Regions from separate parts of the Streptomyces sp. NPDC004667 genome, predicted to be linked through region 2. Evidence: riboswitches for the same ligand, from Rfam matches in the RefSeq annotation. Region 2 holds a riboswitch; each other region holds the start of a gene.
What was found. A riboswitch is a leader RNA that binds a small molecule or an ion and turns the genes downstream of it on or off. The one in region 2 is predicted to bind thiamine pyrophosphate.

Region 1: it holds a riboswitch for thiamine pyrophosphate, as region 2 does, so the genes downstream of both, ABZW32_RS25900 (thiamine ABC transporter substrate-binding protein) here and thiO (glycine oxidase ThiO) in region 2, are expected to answer to the same signal.
Region 3: it holds a riboswitch for thiamine pyrophosphate, as region 2 does, so the genes downstream of both, thiC (phosphomethylpyrimidine synthase ThiC) here and thiO (glycine oxidase ThiO) in region 2, are expected to answer to the same signal.

Annotation. Positions count from the first base shown of each region.
Region 1 is NZ_JBEXKC010000052.1:35,179-41,505, forward strand. Features, by position in the region: gene frr (ribosome recycling factor) at 1-168, shown strand, start outside; gene ABZW32_RS25890 (phosphatidate cytidylyltransferase) at 168-1,244, shown strand; gene rlmN (23S rRNA (adenine(2503)-C(2))-methyltransferase RlmN) at 1,338-2,450, shown strand; TPP riboswitch at 2,509-2,618, shown strand; gene ABZW32_RS25900 (thiamine ABC transporter substrate-binding protein) at 2,704-3,801, shown strand; gene ABZW32_RS25905 (iron ABC transporter permease) at 3,858-5,474, shown strand; gene ABZW32_RS25910 (ABC transporter ATP-binding protein) at 5,474-6,327, shown strand, end outside.
Region 2 is NZ_JBEXKC010000024.1:237-6,563, forward strand. Features, by position in the region: gene ABZW32_RS15925 (Rv2175c family DNA-binding protein) at 1-273, opposite strand, end outside; gene ABZW32_RS15930 (FAD-dependent oxidoreductase) at 513-1,745, opposite strand; TPP riboswitch at 1,858-1,970, shown strand; gene thiO (glycine oxidase ThiO) at 1,968-3,164, shown strand; gene thiS (sulfur carrier protein ThiS) at 3,161-3,361, shown strand; gene ABZW32_RS15945 (thiazole synthase) at 3,367-4,161, shown strand; gene pknB (Stk1 family PASTA domain-containing Ser/Thr kinase) at 4,362-6,266, shown strand; gene ABZW32_RS15955 (deoxyribonuclease IV) at 6,273-6,327, shown strand, end outside.
Region 3 is NZ_JBEXKC010000008.1:118,116-124,442, forward strand. Features, by position in the region: gene ABZW32_RS06985 (hypothetical protein) at 78-890, shown strand; gene ABZW32_RS06990 (aldo/keto reductase) at 988-2,037, opposite strand; gene thiC (phosphomethylpyrimidine synthase ThiC) at 2,213-4,000, opposite strand; TPP riboswitch at 3,995-4,139, opposite strand; gene ABZW32_RS07000 (YibE/F family protein) at 4,212-5,606, shown strand; gene ABZW32_RS07005 (SsgA family sporulation/cell division regulator) at 5,619-6,068, opposite strand; gene ABZW32_RS07010 (helix-turn-helix domain-containing protein) at 6,165-6,327, opposite strand, start outside.

The DNA of each region.
Region 1 (6,327 bases), on a different contig from region 2:
GTGCGCCGCAAGGCCAAGGACGCCCTCGACAAGCTCGTCAAGGACAAGGAAGCCGGCGAGGACGAGGTGCGCCGCGCGGAGAAGGAGCTCGACGACACCACCGCGAAGTACGTCGCGCAGGTGGACGAGCTGCTCAAGCACAAGGAATCCGAGCTGCTCGAGGTCTGATGAACGACTCTCCCTGGGCCGCCGAGCCGGTGGCGGCGGGTCCCGCATACGATGCGCTGGTGGGCCCGCAGACTCGGCCCATGTCCATCGTGCCCGATGCCGCCGGCCGTGATTTCGACGACCGGGAAGCACGCGATCGGGGGGCCGCCGCCTTCGGCGGCCCCCCGTTCCGCGCCGAGACGCCGCCGCAGGAGCCCATGCCCAGCCCCCCGCCTCCGCCTTCGCAGGTACCGCAGGACGCCTCCCCGCCGCCGCAGAAGAAGCGCGCGGGGCGGGATCTGCGTGCCGCCATAGGGGTCGGCGTCGGCCTCGGCGCGGTGATCTTCGCTTCGCTGTTCATCGTCAAGGCCGTCTTCGTCGGTGTGATCGTCGTCGCCGTCGTCGTCGGCCTGTGGGAGCTCACCTCCCGGCTCCAGGAGAAGAAGGGCATCAAGGCCCCGCTCGTCCCGCTCGCGGTCGGCGGCGCGGCCATGGTGATCGCCGGATACGTCCGGGGGGCCGAGGGCGCCTGGGTGGCCATGGCGCTCACGGCGCTGGCCGTGCTCGTCTGGCGGATGACCGAAGCGCCCGAGGACTACCTCAAGGACGTCACGGCGGGCGTCTTCGCGGCGTTCTACGTGCCCTTCCTGGCCACGTTCGTCGCGATGCTGCTCACCGCCGACGACGGTCCCCAGCGGGTGGTGACCTTCCTGGTCCTGACGGTGGTCAGCGACACGGGGGCCTACGCGGTCGGCTGGCGCTTCGGCAAGACCAAGCTCGCCCCGCGCATCAGCCCCGGCAAGACCCGCGAGGGACTCTTCGGGGCGGTGGCCTTCGCGATGGCGGCCGGCGCGCTGTGCATGGAGTTCCTGGTCGACGGCGGCGCCTGGTGGCAGGGCCTGGTGCTGGGCCTGGCTGTCGCGGTCAGCGCCACCCTGGGTGACCTGGGCGAGTCGATGATCAAGCGCGACCTGGGCATCAAGGACATGGGCACCCTGCTCCCGGGCCACGGCGGCATCATGGACCGGCTCGACTCGCTGCTGCCGACCGCTCCGGTCGTCTGGCTGCTGCTGGCGGCCTTCGTGGGCACGGGCTGACCTGCGAAAAAGCCGGGCGATACGCCGGGCGGTTACTCTTGGAAGGCGCGCTGCTTCTGCGGCGCGCCTTTCGTCTTACAAGGAGTACCCGCCATGGCCCGCCCCGTTCCGGGAGAGCTCACCTTCGTCGCCCCTCGTGGGGCCAAGAAGCCGCCCCGGCACCTCGCCGACCTGACCCCGGCCGAGCGCCGGGAGGCCGTGGCCGCGATCGGTGAGAAGCCGTTCCGGGCCAAGCAGCTCTCCCAGCACTACTTCGCCCGCTACGCGCACGACCCGGCCGAGTGGACCGACATCCCCGCCGCGTCGCGCGAGAAGCTCCAGCAGGAGCTGCTGCCGGAGCTGATGAACGTCGTCCGGCACATCAGCTGCGACGACGACACCACCCGCAAGACCCTGTGGAAGCTGCACGACGGCACGCTCGTCGAGTCCGTGCTGATGCGCTACCCCGACCGGGTGACCATGTGCATCTCCTCGCAGGCCGGCTGCGGCATGAACTGCCCGTTCTGCGCCACCGGCCAGGCGGGCCTGGACCGCAACCTGTCCACGGCCGAGATCGTGCACCAGATCGTCGACGGCATGCGCGCGCTGCGCGACGGCGAGGTCCCCGGTGGCCCGGCCCGGCTCTCCAACATCGTCTTCATGGGCATGGGCGAGCCGCTGGCCAACTACAAGCGGGTCGTCGGCGCCATCCGCCGCCTCACCGACCCGGAGCCCGACGGCCTGGGCCTGTCGCAGCGCGGCATCACCGTCTCCACCGTCGGCCTGGTCCCGGCCATGCTGCGCTTCGCCGACGAGGGCTTCAAGTGCCGCCTCGCCGTCTCGCTGCACGCGCCGGACGACGAGCTGCGCGACACCCTGGTCCCGGTGAACACCCGCTGGAAGGTCCGCGAGGTCCTCGACGCGGCCTGGGAGTACGCCGAGAAGTCCGGCCGGCGCATCTCCATCGAGTACGCGCTGATCCGCGACATCAACGACCAGGCCTGGCGCGGTGACCTCCTCGGCCGCCTGCTCAAGGGCAAGCGCGTGCACGTCAACCTGATCCCGCTGAACCCGACCCCGGGCTCGAAGTGGACCGCGTCGCGTCCCGAGGACGAGAAGGCCTTCGTCGAGGCCATCGCCCGGCACGGCGTGCCCGTGACCGTACGCGACACCCGTGGCCAGGAGATCGACGGCGCGTGCGGCCAGCTGGCCGCCTCCGAGCGCTAGGTTCCGGCCGCGACCGCCCGTAATCGGCCACGAGGTACCCTGTGGCCGGACAACTTCATCATTCCGACAGGGGAGCGCCACAGCGCTGAGAGTGCGGTAACCGTCATCCGCAGACCCTCTGAACCTCGCCCCGGTCATTCGGGGTAGGAAGTTCGGTCATCACTCAAGCTGTTGCGCCCTGCCCGGCGTCCGCTCCCACAGAGCGCCGGGCAGGGCCGCGTCTTCTCCTGGACATCCCAGGAGGAATTCACCAGTGAGCACCACCAAGAAGATCGCGGGCGCGGCGCTCGTGGCCGCGCTGGGCGTCGGCACGCTCAGCGCCTGCGGCGGCGACGCCAAGGACAAGCCGGCGGGCGCGAGCGACGCCCCGAAGTCCAAGACGATCACCCTCGTCTCCCACGACTCCTTCAACGTGACCGACACGGTCCTCAAGGAGTTCGAGCAGCAGAGCGGCTACACCGTCAAGGTCCTGAAGTCCGGCGACGCGGGCGCCGCCCTGAACCAGGAGATCCTCACCAAGGGCTCCCCGCGCGGCGACGTCTTCTTCGGCGTCGACAACACGCTCCTCTCGCGCGCCCTCGACAACGGGATATTCACCCCGTACCAGGCCAAGGGCCTGGACCAGGTCAAGCCGGAGTTCGTGCTCGACCAGCAGCACCGTGTCACCCCGGTCGACTCGGGTGACATCTGCGTCAACTACGACAAGGCCTACTTCGCCGACAAGAAGATCGCCCCGCCGCAGACGCTGGACGACCTGACCAAGCCGGAGTACAAGAACCTGCTGGTCACCGAGAACGCCGCGACCTCCTCGCCCGGCCTCGGCTTCCTCCTCGCCTCCGTCGGCAAGTACGGCGAGGACGGCTGGAAGGACTACTGGAGCAAGCTCAAGGCCAACGGCGTCGAGGTCGTCGACGGCTGGGAGCAGGCCTACAACGAGCGCTTCTCCGGCTCCGCGGGCGGCAAGAAGGCCAAGGGCGACCGTCCGCTGGTCGTCTCCTACGCCTCCAGCCCGCCGGTCGAGGTCCTCTACGGCGAGCCGCAGCCGGCCGAGGCCCCCACGGGCGTGGCCACCGGCACCTGCTTCCGCCAGGTCGAGTTCGCGGGCCTGCTCAAGGGCGCGAAGAACGAGGAGGGCGGCAAGGCGCTCATCGACTTCCTGGTGGGCAAGAAGTTCCAGGAGGACATGCCGCTCCAGATGTTCGTGAACCCGGTGATCAAGGACGCGAAGCTGCCGGAGGTGTTCACGAAGCACGGCGTGGTCGTCGAGAAGCCGGAGACGGTCGCCCCCGACGCCATCGCCAAGAACCGTGACCAGTGGGTCAAGGCATGGTCCTCGCTCGTCGTGAAGTAGTGCGGGACGCCTCCCCGAAGGAGGGCGGGCGCGCCACCGCCGTCAGGTTCGCCCTGATGGCGGTGCCGCTCGCCTTCTTCGGGCTGTTCTTCGCCTATCCCGTCGCCGCGATTGTGGGGCGCGGGCTGAAGACGGACGAGGGCTGGCAGTTCGGGCGCGTCGGCGAGGTCCTGGCCAGGCCCGACATCGCGGGCGTCCTGTGGTTCACCACGTGGCAGGCGTTCGCCTCCACCGTCCTCACCCTGCTCATCGCCCTTCCCGCCGCGTACGTCTTCGCGCGCTTCGAGTTCCCCGGCAAACAGCTGCTGCGGGCGCTGGTCACCGTGCCGTTCGTGCTGCCCACCGTGGTGGTCGGATCGGCCTTCCTGGCGTTGGTGGGGCGGGGCGGACTGCTCGACGAACTGTGGGGCGTCCGGCTGGACACCACCGTCTGGGCGATCCTGCTCGCCCACGTCTTCTTCAACTACGCCGTCGTCGTCCGGACGGTCGGCGGGCTGTGGGCCCAGCTGGACCCGCGCCAGGAGGAGGCCGCCCGGGTCCTGGGCGCGGGACGGTTCGCCGCCTGGCGGCGGGTGACGCTGCCCGCGCTGGGCCCGGCGGTGGCCGCGGCTTCGCTGATGGTGTTCCTGTTCACCTTCACCTCCTTCGGCGTCGTGCAGATCCTGGGCGGGCCCGCGTACTCCACGCTGGAGGTGGAGGTCTACCGGCAGACCGCGCAGCTCCTGGACCTGCCGACGGCCGCGGTGCTGACGATGGTCCAGTTCGCCGCCGTCGGCCTGATCCTCGCCGTGCACGCCCGGACCGTGCGCCGGCGCGAGGGCGCACTGCGGCTCGTGGACCCGGCGCACACCGCGCACCGCCCGCGCGGCTGGGCCCAGCGGAGCCTCCTCGGCGGGGTGCTGCTGACCGTGGCGCTGCTGATCGTGGCCCCGCTGGCCGTGCTGGTGGAGCGGTCCTTCGACGCGCCCGGCGGGTACGGGCTCGGCTTCTACCGGGCGCTGCAGGACGCGGGCTCCGGTGGCGGAACGTTTCTGGTGCCGCCGCTGGAGGCCATCTGGAACTCCCTGCAGTACGCGCTGGCCGCCACCGCCATCGCCCTGTTCGTCGGAGGGCTCGCGGCTGCGGCGCTGACCCGTCGCGGAGGCCGGTTCGTGCGGGGCTTCGACGCGCTGCTGATGCTCCCCCTCGGCGTGTCCGCCGTGACGGTGGGCTTCGGCTTCCTGATCACGCTGGACGAGCCGCCGCTGGACCTGCGGACCTCGTGGATCCTGGTGCCGCTGGCGCAGGCGCTCGTCGGCGTGCCGTTCGTCGTGCGGACCATGCTGCCCGTGCTGCGGGCCGTGGACGGGCGGCTGCGGGAGGCGGCGGCCGTGCTCGGGGCGTCGCCGCTGCGGGCCTGGCGGGAGGTGGACCTGCCGCTGGTGCGGCGGGCGCTGCTGATCGCCGCGGGCTTCGCCTTCGCCGTCTCGCTCGGGGAGTTCGGGGCGACGGTGTTCATCGCCCGGCCGGACCACCCGACGCTGCCGGTGGCGGTGGCCCGGCTGCTGGGGCGGGCCGGGGAGATGAACTACGGGCAGGCGATGGCCCTGAGCACGATTTTGATGCTGGTGTGCGCGGTGTCCCTGCTGCTGCTGGAACGGCTGCGACCCGCCACGACCTCGGGAGAGTTCTGATGACCCTGCTCCGGCTCGACGGCGTGTCGGTCCGCTTCGGCGACCGGGCCGTCGTGGACGAGGTGGACCTGGAGGTCGCCGAGCACGAGATCGTCTGCGTGCTGGGGCCGAGCGGCAGCGGCAAGTCCACCCTGCTGCGGGTGGTCGCCGGGCTCCAGGCCGTGTCCGGCGGGCGGGTGCTGCTCGGCGACGCGGACCAGGCGGCGGTACCGGTGCACCGGCGCGGGGTCGGTCTCATGTTCCAGGACCACCAGCTGTTCCCGCACCGGGACGTCGGCGGGAACGTCGCCTTCGGACTGCGGATGCGGGGTGCCTCCGGCGGGTCCGCGGCCGCCCGGGTCGCGGAGCTGCTGGAGCTGGTCGGCCTTCCGGGCGCCGGGCGCCGGGCGGTGGCCTCGCTGTCGGGCGGTGAGCAGCAGCGGGTGGCCCTGGCCCGGGCGCTGGCCCCCTCGCCGCGGCTGCTGATGCTGGACGAGCCGCTGGGACAGCTCGACCGGGGGCTGCGGGAGCGGCTCGTCGTGGAACTGCGCTCCCTGTTCTCCCGCCTCGGCACCACCGTGCTCGCCGTCACCCACGACCAGGGCGAGGCCTTCGCGCTGGCCGACCGGGTCGTGGTCATGCGCGACGGGCGCATCGCGCAGGCCGGGACGCCGCTGGAGGTCTGGGAGCGGCCGGCGTCCGAGTTCGTGGCGCGCTTCCTCGGCTTCGAGAACGTGGTCCCGGCCACCGTGTCCGCTGGCGCGGCCGCGACCCCGTGGGGGAAGGTCCCGGTCCCCGCCGGGGCGCCGGAGGGCGAGCGGCGGCTGCTGATCCGCCCAGCCGGCGTACGTCTGGGAGCGGACGGCCTGAGCTG
Region 2 (6,327 bases):
GGTGAACATCCACTCCAGGATCTCCTCGTCGGAGAAGCCGTCGTCGCGCAGCACGGTCAGCAGGCCGACCAGGCCCTTGACGATCTTGTCGCCGTCGATGAAGGGGGCGGGCACCTGGAGGGAGCGGTTCTCGCCGCGGCGCACGGCGAGCAGCTGACCTTCCTTGACCAGCTGGCGGACCCGGGTCACTTCGATGTCGAGCATCTCCGCGATGTCGGGGAGGTACAGCCAGGCGGGGACAAGGGCATCGATCTTTGCGTCAATCTCGGTCACGGGGACAAGCCTGCCATCTCGGACCGACAGCCGGTACCCGAGCCACCCCGTCCGGGGACGGGGCGGGCCGGGCGCGCGGTCCGCGCGGGGGCCGGCGCGGCGTCCGCGCCGAGGGCGTCGCGGCGGGTCGGGGCCGGGTGGAGCGGCGGTGGAGGCGCGGCGGAGGCGTCCGGGAACGCGTACCGGGGAGACCGTCCGGGCTCCGCGGGGGCCCTGCGGGGGGCCGCGGGGGGGCCGCGTCAGGCGGTGGCGGACTTCAGCGGGACGTCCGGGTCCGCGACCCTGTCCGGGTCTGCGGGGACGGCCGATTCGATCAGCCTGCGGCCCTGCGCCAGGTCGCGGGGGCGGCCCACGGCCAGGACGGCGACCAGCGCGCCCTCCCTCAGCCAGCACACCGACCAGGTGGCGTCGTCCGGGGAGCCCCGCCAGAGCAGGGTGTCGGCGCCGCCGTGGTGGCCCGCGTACTGCACGAAGCGGCCGAACTGCTCGGACCAGAAGTACGGGACGGGGTCGTAGGCCTGGACGGGCTCCCCCGCGACGATGTTCGCCGCGACCGCCCGGGGGCCCTGGAGGGCGTTGTCCCAGTGGTGGACCAGCAGCCGGGCCCCGTAGCGGGCGGAGGGGAAGGAGGAGCAGTCGCCCACCGCGTACACCCCGGGCACCGAGGTGCGCAGGTACGCGTCGGCGGTGATCGAGCCGTCGGGGCCGCGCTCGATCCCGGTGCCGTCCAGCCAGCCCGTGGCGGGCCGGGCTCCGATGCCGACGACCACCGCCCCCGCCGCCAGCTCCCGGCCGTCGGCGAGCCGGACCAGCCCCTCCTCGATCCCGGCCACGGCGGCCCCGGTGATCAGGGTGGCCCCGGCCTCGGCGTACCACCGGGCCATCGGGGCGGCCACCTCGGCGGGCAGGGCCCCGGCCAGGACCCGGTCCGCGGCCTCGACCACCGTGACGGCGCAGCCGGCCCCGCGGGCCGCGGTGGCGAACTCGGCGCCGATCCAGCCGGCCCCGACCACCACGAGGTCGTGGGCCGCCGCCAGGACGGGGCGCAGCCGGGCGGCGTCGTCGAGGGTGCGCAGCAGGTGCACGCCCGGGACGCCGGAGGAGCCGGGCAGGGTCAGCGGTTCGGCTCCGGTGGCCAGGACCAGGACCTCGTAGGGGACGGGTCCGGCCGGGGTGTCGAGCTCGTGCGCCGCGGGCCGTACGCCGGTGACCTCGGTGCCCAGGCGCAGGTCGATGCGGAGTTCCTCGAAGTCCACGTCGAAGGCCACGTCGAAGGCGGCCTCCTCGGCCTTGCCGAGCAGCACCGCCTTGGACAGCGGGGGCCGGTCGTAGGGCTGGTGGGGTTCGGCGCCCAGGAGGGTCACGGGGCCGGTGAAGCCCTGTTCGCGCAGGGCCACGGCGGTCTGCACGCCGGCCATTCCGGCGCCGACGATCACGACACCGGGCTTCGTCTGTTGCGTCTGCTCGCTCACCCGCCCCAGCCTAGTGAACTGACGGTCCGTCAGGAACAGGGGGCGGGGAAGTACGGGCGGGCGCCGGGGAGGCAGCCTTACCCGCCACCCCCGCCGGGGTTAGTCTGGCCACCGTACCTATCGCGGGAGTCCGGGCGCACCGGGCTGAGAGGGAGGCTGGCCGGCCTCCGACCGTACGAACCTGATCCGGGTCATGCCGGCGAAGGGAGGGGCTGGACGCCCATGCACTCATCTCGGAAGGGATCCGCGGGAACCGCGGGATCCACCGGATCCGACGTCCTCGTCATCGGGGGCGGGATCATCGGCCTGGTCACCGCCTGGCGGGCGGCCCGGCGCGGGCTGCGCACCGTACTGGCCGACCCGGACCCCGGCGGGGGCGCCGCCCGGGTCGCGGCGGGCATGCTCGCCGCCGTCACCGAACTGCACTACGGCGAGGAGACCCTGCTCGGGCTCAACGTTGCCTCCGCCGCCCGCTACCCGCAGTTCGCCGCCGAGCTGGCCGAAGCCAGCGGCGGCCTGGACATCGGCTACCGGGCCTGCGGCACCCTCGCCGTCGCCCTCGACGCCGACGACCGCCTCCACCTGCGGGAGCTCCACGCCCTGCAGCGCCGTTGCGGCCTGGAGTCGCAGTGGCTCACCGGCCGCGAGTGCCGCCGCCTGGAGCCGATGCTGGCCCCGGGGGTACGCGGGGGGCTGCGCGTCGACGGGGACCACCAGGTGGACCCGCGGCGGCTCGCGGCCGCCCTGCTGGCCGCCTGCGAGCGCGCCGGGGTGGGCGTCCACCGGACGGCCGCCACCCGGCTGCTGACCGGGGCCGACCGCGCGCTGGGCGCCGTACTGGAGGACGGCACGGAGCTGCGCGCCGACCAGGTCGTGCTCGCGGCGGGCTCCCTGAGCGGGCGGCTGGAGGGGGTGCCGCCGGAGGTGGCGGTGCCGGTGCGGCCGGTGAAGGGCCAGGTGCTGCGGCTGTCGGTGCCGCCGGCGTACGCGCCGTTCCTGTCGCGGACCGTACGGGCCGTCGTGCGCGGCAGCCACGTCTACCTGGTGCCCCGCGAGAACGGCGAGCTGGTCGTCGGAGCCACCAGCGAGGAACTCGGCTGGGACACCACCGTCACCGCGGGCGGGGTCTACGAGCTGCTGCGCGACGCCCACGAGCTGGTCCCCGGGATCACCGAGCTCCCCCTGGTCGAGACCCGGGCCGGACTGCGCCCCGGCTCCCCCGACAACGCGCCGCTGCTGGGCCCGACCGACCTGCCCGGACTGCACCTGGCCACCGGGCACTACCGCAACGGGGTGCTGCTGACCCCGCTCACCGGCGACGTGATGGCGGAGCTCCTGGCCACCGGCACCGTGCCGGAGGTCGCCCGCCCCTTCAGCCCCCGCCGCTTCTCCACCACGCGTCAGGAGACCTACGCATGACCATCTCCGTCAACGGCGAGCCGCGCGAGATCGCGGCCGGCACCACCCTCGACGCGGTGGTGGCCACCCTGACCCGGGCGCCCAAGGGCGTCGCCGCCGCCCTCAACGAGACCGTCGTCCCGCGCGGCCAGTGGCCGCACACCCCGGTGGGCGACGGCGACCGCGTCGAGGTCCTCACCGCCGTGCAGGGGGGCTGAGCACCATGGCCGACGACCTCTTCACCCTCGGCGGACGGACCTTCTCCTCCCGCCTGATCATGGGCACGGGCGGGGCCCCGAGCCTGGACGTCCTCGAACGCTCCCTGGTCGCCTCCGGCACCGAGCTGACCACGGTGGCCATGCGCCGCCTGGACCCGACGGTGCAGGGCTCGGTCCTGTCCGTCCTCGACCGGCTCGGCATCGCGGTCCTGCCGAACACGGCGGGCTGCTTCACCGCGGGCGAGGCCGTGCTCACCGCCCGGCTGGCGCGGGAGGCCCTCGGCACCGACTGGATCAAGCTGGAGGTCGTCGCCGACGAGCGCACCCTCCTGCCCGACGGCGTCGAGCTGCTGGACGCCGCCGAGGTCCTGGTCGACGAGGGCTTCACCGTCCTGCCGTACACCAACGACGACCCGGTCCTCGCACGGAAGCTGGAGGACGTGGGCTGCGCGGCGATCATGCCGCTGGGCTCCCCCATCGGTTCGGGGCTCGGCATCCGCAACCCGCACAACTTCGAGCTGATCACGGAGCGGGCCGGGGTGCCGGTGATCCTGGACGCCGGGGCCGGCACCGCCTCCGACGCCGCCCTCGCGATGGAGCTCGGCTGCGCGGCGGTGATGCTGGCCTCGGCGGTCACCCGCGCGCAGGCGCCCGTCCTGATGGCGGCCGCCATGCGGGACGCCGTCACGGCGGGCCGCCTCGCCTTCCGCGCCGGCCGCATCCCCCAACGCCGCTTCGCCGAAGCCTCCTCCCCCACGGAGGGCCGCGCCACCCTCGACCCGGAACGCCCGGCGTTCTGAGGGGGTCGGGGGGCTGCCCACCCGCCCCCTGGTCTGCGGGTCGGGGGTCGGGTGGGGAGCGGGGTCCCCACCCGACCCCGTGCGCGTGCCCGCCCGCCCACCTGCGGTGCGAGGCCCGCTGCCCGCCCCCCATGTCACGGCTGCGCTGCAAGCGTGGACACGCCGGACGGCTCAAACGCGTCGCCTCGTAGAATCGCCGGGTGGATACGACCCTGGAAGACCCTCTCGTCGGGCGCGTGCTCGACGGCCGCTACCGCATCGACGCCCGCATCGCGGCCGGCGGCATGGCCACGGTCTACCGGGCCGTCGACACCCGCCTGGACCGTGTGCTCGCGCTGAAGGTGATGCATCCGGCGCTCGCCGCCGACGGCGCCTTCGTCGACCGCTTCATCCGTGAGGCGAAGTCCGTGGCCCGCCTCGCCCACCCCAACGTGGTCGCCGTGTTCGACCAGGGCACGGACGGCCCGTACACGTACCTCGCCATGGAGTACGTGTCCGGCTGCACCCTGCGCGACGTGCTGCGCGAGCGCGGCGCGCTCCAGCCGCGGGCCGCCCTCGACATCTTCGAGCCGGTGCTCGCCGCCCTCGGCACCGCGCACCGGGCCGGTTTCGTCCACCGGGACATGAAGCCCGAGAACGTCCTGATCGGCGACGACGGCCGCGTCAAGGTCGCCGACTTCGGTCTGGTCCGCTCCGTGGACGCCGCGACGAACACCACCGGCTCGATCCTCGGCACCGTCTCCTACCTGGCGCCCGAGCAGATCGAGAACGGCGTCACCGACACCCGGGTGGACGTCTACGCCTGCGGCGTCGTCCTGTACGAGATGCTCACCGGCTCCAAGCCGCACACCGGCGGCACCCCCGCCCAGGTGCTCTACCAGCACCTCCACGAGGACGTCCCGCCCCCGTCGGCCGCCGTCCCCGGACTGCCCGCCGCCCTCGACTCCCTGGTCGCGGACGCCACCGCCCGCGCCCCCGAGCTGCGTCCCACCGACGCCGCGGCCCTGCTCGGGCTGGCCCGGGAGGCGCGGGAGCGGCTCAGCGACGCCGAGCTGGACTCCGTACCTCCGCAGGCCCTGGACGGGGAGCGGGCGGCCACCGAGGACCGCACCAGCGTGATCCCCCGCCCCGTGGAGGCCCCGCAGCCGGTGCACCACACCTCCCGGCTGGAGCGCCCGCAGCCGCCCGCGGCCCCCACGGCTCCCGCGCCGGGCCGCCCGCGCCGCGGGATGCTCCTGGTCGTCGCCGGGGTCCTGCTGGCGCTCGGGCTGGGCGCCGGGGTCTGGTACATCAACTCCGGCCAGTTCACCAAGGTCCCCAACCTCCTCGGCAAGACGGAGGGGGAAGCCCGCTCCCAGCTGTCGGCGGCCGGGCTCGGGGTGAAGCGGGTGGACCGGAAGTTCAGCGACGCCTTCGACCGCGGGACGGTCATGAACAGCACCCCCGAGGGCGGCAAGCAGATCCGCGGCAACGGGGCGGTCGTCCTGACCGTGTCCCGCGGCCCCGAGCTGGTCAGCGTCCCCGACCTGAAGGGACGGCCGCTGGAGGACGCCAAGGCCGAGCTGACGAAGACGGGCCTGGCGCCCGGCATCGTCACCCAGGCCTTCAGCCAGGACGTCGCCCAGGGCTCGGTGATCGAGACCAACCCGCTGGGCGGCAACAAGCGGGCGCCCGACACCGCGATCGCGCTCGTCGTCAGCAAGGGCCGCCCCATCGCGGTCCCGGCCGTCACCGGCAAGCCCCTCGACCAGGCACGGGCCGCGCTGGAGGCCGTCGGGCTGACGGCGCAGGCGGCGCCCGAGCAGGTCAACTCCCCTTCCCCGGCCGGCACGGTCGTGAGCCAGTCGGTCGCCGCGGGCGCCTCGGCGGCGGGCGGTGACACCGTCACGCTGACCGTGTCCAAGGGCCCCCGGCAGGTCCTGGTGCCGGACGTGACCAACCAGGACGTGGACCCGGCCCGCAAGACCCTGGAGGCCCTGGGCTTCAAGGTGAAGGTGGACCGCCCGTTCCTCTCCTTCAGCAACACCGTGGACACCCAGTCGGTGCCCGGCGGCCAGGGCGCCCCCGAGGGCAGCACCATCACCCTCAAGACCAAGGGACTGTGACGGACCGTGACGCGCAACCCCGTGGGCGGGCACGTCCCCGTCGCCGGCGGCCTCGCCTCGG
Region 3 (6,327 bases), on a different contig from region 2:
TCCGTAGCAGGCTCTCCTCCGTTTGTGCCGGCGCCCGGGTCTACGCGGGCATACCGGCTTGTACGGAGCACAGGGGGATGCACATGACCAGCGCTCCGCACCTGCTGACCGAAGACCGACCCGAGTTCGACCGGCTCCTCGACGAGGCACTGCGCACGGCGGACGAACGGCCCGAACTCGCCACTCTCGGCGAACGTCTGAACGCCGAACAGCTGCGCACGATGGCGCTCGGCGCCAGCGCCCTGCTCACCGCGGCCGCCGCCGCCGAGTACGACCACTACGTCAAGGTCCGCGAGGAACTGCGCGAAGAGGCCCTGACCGCCTCCGTGACCGGCATCGACGACGACACCGACCAGGGGGACGGAGCCGGCGCGAGCGCCGTGATCGCCGTCCTCGCGCCCGTCCTGGCGGGCACCGCCATGCTGATCTTCCTGCTGGTCGGCTACAGCCTGAAGATGATCGACCCCGAACCGGCCTTCGCCAGGACGATGTTGACGGCGGGCTGGCTCTTCGGCGGACTGACCGTGGCAGCCCTGCTCTTCGCGGTCATCGGGCTCCTCGTGACGGCGATACGCAACAGCTCGACGGAGGTGGCGGCCGAGGAGGCCGTGCCGATACCCGACGAGCTCTCCCGGGCCCGCGAGGCCTGGCGCAACGCGCTGCTGGAGCGGGGCATCATGCCGTTCCTGCGCGACGCGCTCGCCGACCCAAGCGCCGGAACCGGCTACCCCGTGCCCCGCACGCCCGGGGCCGGGCGCATCCCCAACCTGGGATACACCCGGCCCGACTTCACCAGCCCGGGACCCCGCTCACAGGGTCCCCGGCCCGGCTACACGCCGCCGGACTTCACCAGCCCCGACTTCGGCGGCCCGGAGCACGAGCCGGAGTAGACCGGCTCCGGAGAACCGCACCCGCCGATGTTTCACGTGAAACCACGCGCCGGACGCCAGGTGCCGGCAACGGGTATCCGACGGCGGGCGCGCCCGGCTACCCCGCGGCCCGGTCGTGCAGCGCCCGTCGCCGCTGAGAGGCGTCCGCCAGCGCCGGAGCACGCCAGACACCGTCCGGGTGGTAGAGGTTCACGCCCGGTGCGACGATCTCGTCGATCCGGTCCAGCACCGCGTCGTCGAGCACCAGACCGGCCCCCTTCACCAGGGACTCCATCTGTTCCATGGTCCGCGGACCGATGATCACCGAGGTGACCGCGGGGTGCGCGACGGGGAAGGCGACCGCCAGCTCCGGCAGGGTGCAGCCGATCTCCTCGGCCAGCGCGACGAGCTGCTCCACGGCCTCCAGCTTGGCGACGTTGACGGGAATCGCCGGATCGAAGCGCGCCGGGTTCAGCGCCGCCCGCCCCGAGGTCAGGTCGACGGGCCGGCCCAGCCGTTGCTTCCCGCTCAGGAAGCCCGAGGCCAGCGGACTCCAGGTCAGCACGCCCATCCCGTAGCGACGGGCGACCGGCAGGACGTCGGCCTCGATCCCCCGCGCCAGGATCGAGTACGGCGGCTGCTCGGTCCGGAAGCGGTGCAGCGCCCGCCGCTCGGCGACGTGATGGGCCTCGACCAGTTCCTCGGCGGGGAAGGTCGAACACCCGAAGGAGCGGATCTTCCCCGCCGTGACGAGGTCGCCGAGGACGGACAGCGTCTCCTCGACATCGGTCGTGTGGTCCGGGCGGTGCACCTGGTAGAGGTCGATCCAGTCGGTGTCCAGCCGCCGCAGGCTGTCCTCCACGGCACGGACGATCCAACGCCGTGAATTGCCGCTGCGGTTGCGCCCCTCTCCCATCTGGAAGTGGACCTTCGTGGCGAGCACGACGTCGTCGCGCCGCCCCTTGAGCGCCTTGCCGACGATCACCTCGGACTCTCCGGCGGAGTACATGTCCGCGGTGTCGACGAAGTTGATGCCCAGGTCGAGCGCGGCGTGGATGATCCGCCCGCACTCCTCGTGATCGGGGTTCCCCACGGCCCCGAACATCATCGTTCCGAGGCAGTGCGCACTCACCTCGATGCCGGTCCCACCCAGATTTCGGTATCGCATGGTCATGCGCCCGCACTCTAGGAGTTGGAGCGCACTTCAAGGCAAGACCATTCCGCCGGTCAACCGCACACGGCTTTCCGGTCACCCCCGCTCCCGGTCCCGCCGGACCGGGACGGGACGGGCCCGCGACTCCCCCCATGGGTCGCGGGTCCGTCGACGTCCGGGGTGCCCCGGGTCAGTCCGCCAGGGGGAGGTAGACCCGGTTGCCGGCGGCGGCGAACTCGGCGGACTTCTCCGCCATGCCCGCCTGGATCTCCTCGGCCTTCAGGTCACCGCCGTGCTCGCGGCGGATGTCCTGGGAGATCTTCATGGAACAGAACTTCGGACCGCACATGGAGCAGAAGTGCGCGGTCTTCGCGGGCTCGGCCGGAAGGGTCTCGTCGTGGAACTCGCGGGCCGTGTCCGGGTCGAGGGCCAGGTTGAACTGGTCCTCCCAGCGGAACTCGAACCGCGCGTCCGACAGGGCGTCGTCCCATTCCTGGGCGCCCGGGTGGCCCTTGGCCAGGTCCGCGGCGTGAGCGGCGATCTTGTAGGTGATCACACCGGTCTTCACGTCGTCCCGGTTCGGGAGGCCCAGGTGCTCCTTGGGCGTGACGTAGCAGAGCATCGCGGTGCCCCACCAAGCGATCATCGCGGCGCCGATGCCCGAGGTGATGTGGTCGTACGCGGGCGCGACGTCCGTGGTCAGCGGGCCGAGCGTGTAGAACGGCGCCTCCTCGCAGATCTCCTGCTGGAGGTCGATGTTCTCCTTGATCTTGTGCATCGGGACGTGGCCCGGGCCCTCGATCATGGTCTGCACGTTGTGCCGCTTGGCGATCGTGTTCAGCTCGCCCAGCGTCTTCAGCTCGGCGAACTGCGCCGCGTCGTTGGCGTCCGCGATCGAGCCGGGACGCAGACCGTCGCCCAGCGAGTACGTGACGTCGTACGTCGCGAGGATCTCGCAGAGCTCCTCGAAGTTCGTGTAGAGGAAGTTCTCCTTGTGGTGCGCCAGGCACCACGCGGCCATGATCGAGCCACCGCGCGAGACGATGCCGGTCTTGCGACGGGCGGTCAGCGGCACGTAGGGCAGCAGCACGCCGGCGTGGACCGTCATGTAGTCGACGCCCTGCTCGGCCTGCTCGATGACCGTGTCCTTGTAGATCTCCCAGGTCAGGTCCTCGGCACGGCCGTCGACCTTCTCCAGCGCCTGGTAGAGCGGCACGGTCCCGATCGGGACGGGGGAGTTGCGCAGGACCCACTCGCGCGTGGTGTGGATGTTGCGGCCGGTCGAGAGGTCCATGACCGTGTCGGCGCCCCACTTGGTCGCCCAGGTCATCTTGTCGACCTCCTCCTCGATGGAGGAGGTGACCGCGGAGTTGCCGATGTTGGCGTTGACCTTCACCAGGAACCGCTTGCCGATGATCATCGGCTCGATCTCCGGGTGGTTCACGTTGGCCGGAAGCACGGCACGACCTGCTGCGATCTCCTCGCGGACGACCTCGGGGGAGACGTTCTCGCGGATCGCGACGTACTCCATCTCCGGGGTGATCTCGCCCCGGCGGGCGTACGCGAGCTGGGTGACGGCGGCGCCGCCACGGCCGCGGCGGGGCTGGCGGGGCCGGCCCGGGAAGACGGCGTCGAGGTTCTTGAGTCCGCCGCGCGGCGAGGTGTGCTTGATGCCGTCGTCCTCGGGGCGCACGGGACGTCCCGCGTACTCCTCGGTGTCGCCGCGGCCGATGATCCAGTTCTCGCGCAGGGGCGGCAGGCCCCGGCGCACGTCGGTCTCGATCTGCGGGTCGGTGTACGGCCCGGACGTGTCGTAGAGCGTGACGTCCTTGCCGTTGGTGAGGTGGACCTGGCGGACCGGCACCCGGATGTCCGGGCGGGAGCCCGCCAGGTATCCCTTGTGCCAGCCGGGCTGGCGCTCGGTCTGGCCGTCGGCGTCCTGGCTGACGGCAGGCGTGCGTGCGTCCTGAATGGTCATGAGACCTGATCTCCCTACGCCGGCATTACCCGGTAACAGGTTCGGCGGTCGACGCAGCCTCTTCCCGTACGCATTTTCATGCGCGTACGGTGATCAGCGCCCTCTCAGCCCGGTGCTCCGAGCTCCCGCGTTGTGCAAAGTAGCCCCCACGCTAGCGTCATCTGTGGCGTGCTGAACAGTGGGCCCCCTCATCTCTTGCGATGATCTGCCGGTGACGTCCTTGCCGCAGCCCCCCACCACGCCCACGGACCCCCACGGCCACACCGGTCACGAACATGCCTCCCACGGGCATGCGACCGGCGCCTCCCACGGCGGCCACGGTCACAGCCATGGACACGGGCCGGCGGCACCGGTCTCCAAGCACCTGCGCAAGGTGATCGCCGCCGTGCTGATCCCCTTCGCCGCAGCCGTCTTCGTCGGCATGGCCGTGCTCTGGCCGGGCGGGGCCCCCGCCCACCAGCGCACCGGAGTCGGCTTCGACCGCCAGACCCAACAAGGCATGGTCGTTGCCTTGGCAAAGGTCGACTGCAAATCAGTGAACGCCTCGCAGGTGCCGCCCACCGGCGACACCTCCACCCCCGAGGGCCGCGAGGCCCAGGCCGCGCAGACCGGGGAGTGCAAGAAGGCGACGGTCGAGGTCGCCAGTGGACCGGACAAGGGCCGGGCGTTCTTCGAGATCGTCCAGCCCGGCGCCCCGCGGCAGTTGGAGAAGGGCCAGGAGGTGGTGGTCGCGTACGCCCCGGACGCGCCGCGGGACCTCCAGTACTCCGTCGTCGACGTGAACCGCAAGCTGCCCCTGGCCCTACTGGCCGGGATCTTCGCACTCGCGGTCGTGGTGGTCGGGCGGATGCGCGGGGTGTTCGCGCTGGTCGCCCTGGTGGTGAGCTTCGCGATCCTGACGCTGTTCATCCTGCCGGCGATCCTCCAGGGCTCGAACCCCCTGCTCGTCGCCGTCATCGGAGCCAGCGCGATCATGCTGATCGCCCTCTACATGTGCCACGGCCTGACGGCGAGGACCTCGGTAGCCGTCCTCGGCACCCTCGCCTCGCTGCTGCTGATCGGGCTGCTGGGCTCGCTCTTCATCGACTGGGCCTTCCTGAGCGGCAACACGGACGACAACACCGGGCTGATCCACGGCCTCTACCCGCACATCGACATGAGCGGTTTGCTGCTCGCGGGCGTGATCATCGGCTCGCTCGGCGTCCTCGACGACGTGACCGTGACGCAGACCTCGGCAGTCTGGGAACTCCACCAGGCCGACCCGGGTATGGGCCCGCGCGGCCTGTACCGGGCGGCCATCCGGATCGGCCGCGACCACATCGCCTCGGTCGTCAACACCCTGGTGCTGGCCTACGCGGGCGCCGCACTGCCCCTGCTGCTGCTGTTCTCGATCGCGAACAGCAGCATGGGATCGGTGGCCAACAGCGAGCTGGTCGCGGAGGAGATCGTCCGCACCCTCGTGGGCTCCATCGGGCTCGTGGCCTCCGTCCCCGTCACCACCGCGCTCGCCGCCCTGGTGGTTTCCGCCGACCGGACGGGCTCGCCGGCCGCCGCCGTGGTCCCGCAGCCCGCCCGCGGCGGCCGGGGGCGTCGGCGCAAGCGCTGAGGGAACGCCGGGTCAGCCCGCGTTCTGCTCGTTCTGGCGGGCCTCGGCGAGGATCTTGCCGAGCTCCTCGTCGAGGCTCTCCTCGAAGTCGCCGAGGTTGCGTTCCTGACCGAGCGGAACCAGCCGGTCCGTGCGGTCGAGGAAGGCGACGAGCGGCGCCGCACTCGCGCGGAACAAGGCCCGGTCGCAGCCCACCTGGAGGCGGATGTGGACGTCGGACAGCTCCTCCGGGCGGGTGGGGGCGATGTGCACATCGCCGTCACCGCACGGCTTGTTGATGCCGTCGAGAAGCAGTTCCCGGCCGAACGCCCAGGTCACGGGGGCGTCTCCGGGAAGGTGGAAGGTCAGGCGTACGGCGTAGGGGTCGCGAGCCTCGTATCCGAGTTCCACCGGGATCCGGAACGCGAGCTCCTCGGAAACGAGGAAACTCATCATGACCTCTGCCTGTACCGACTCGCGCATTGCCTACCCCGCTGTAGTGGAAGTGGCCAGGAATGTCCCCCAGGGCCCTCTTGACAAGAGTGGTGTAAGCGATTGCAGATCACAAGGAGTGAGTTTTCAGATACTGATAGAGAAGGAGAGGGTGCTCAACAGCGCGCCTACTTCACTCCGTAGTCGATCGACCGCATAGAGCAACCGGTCCTGCTGGTGCAGGGGGAGAGAAATGGCCATGGTCGCGGCAGTGTCGCCGGCGGTGATCGGAATGGCCGCGCACACCGTG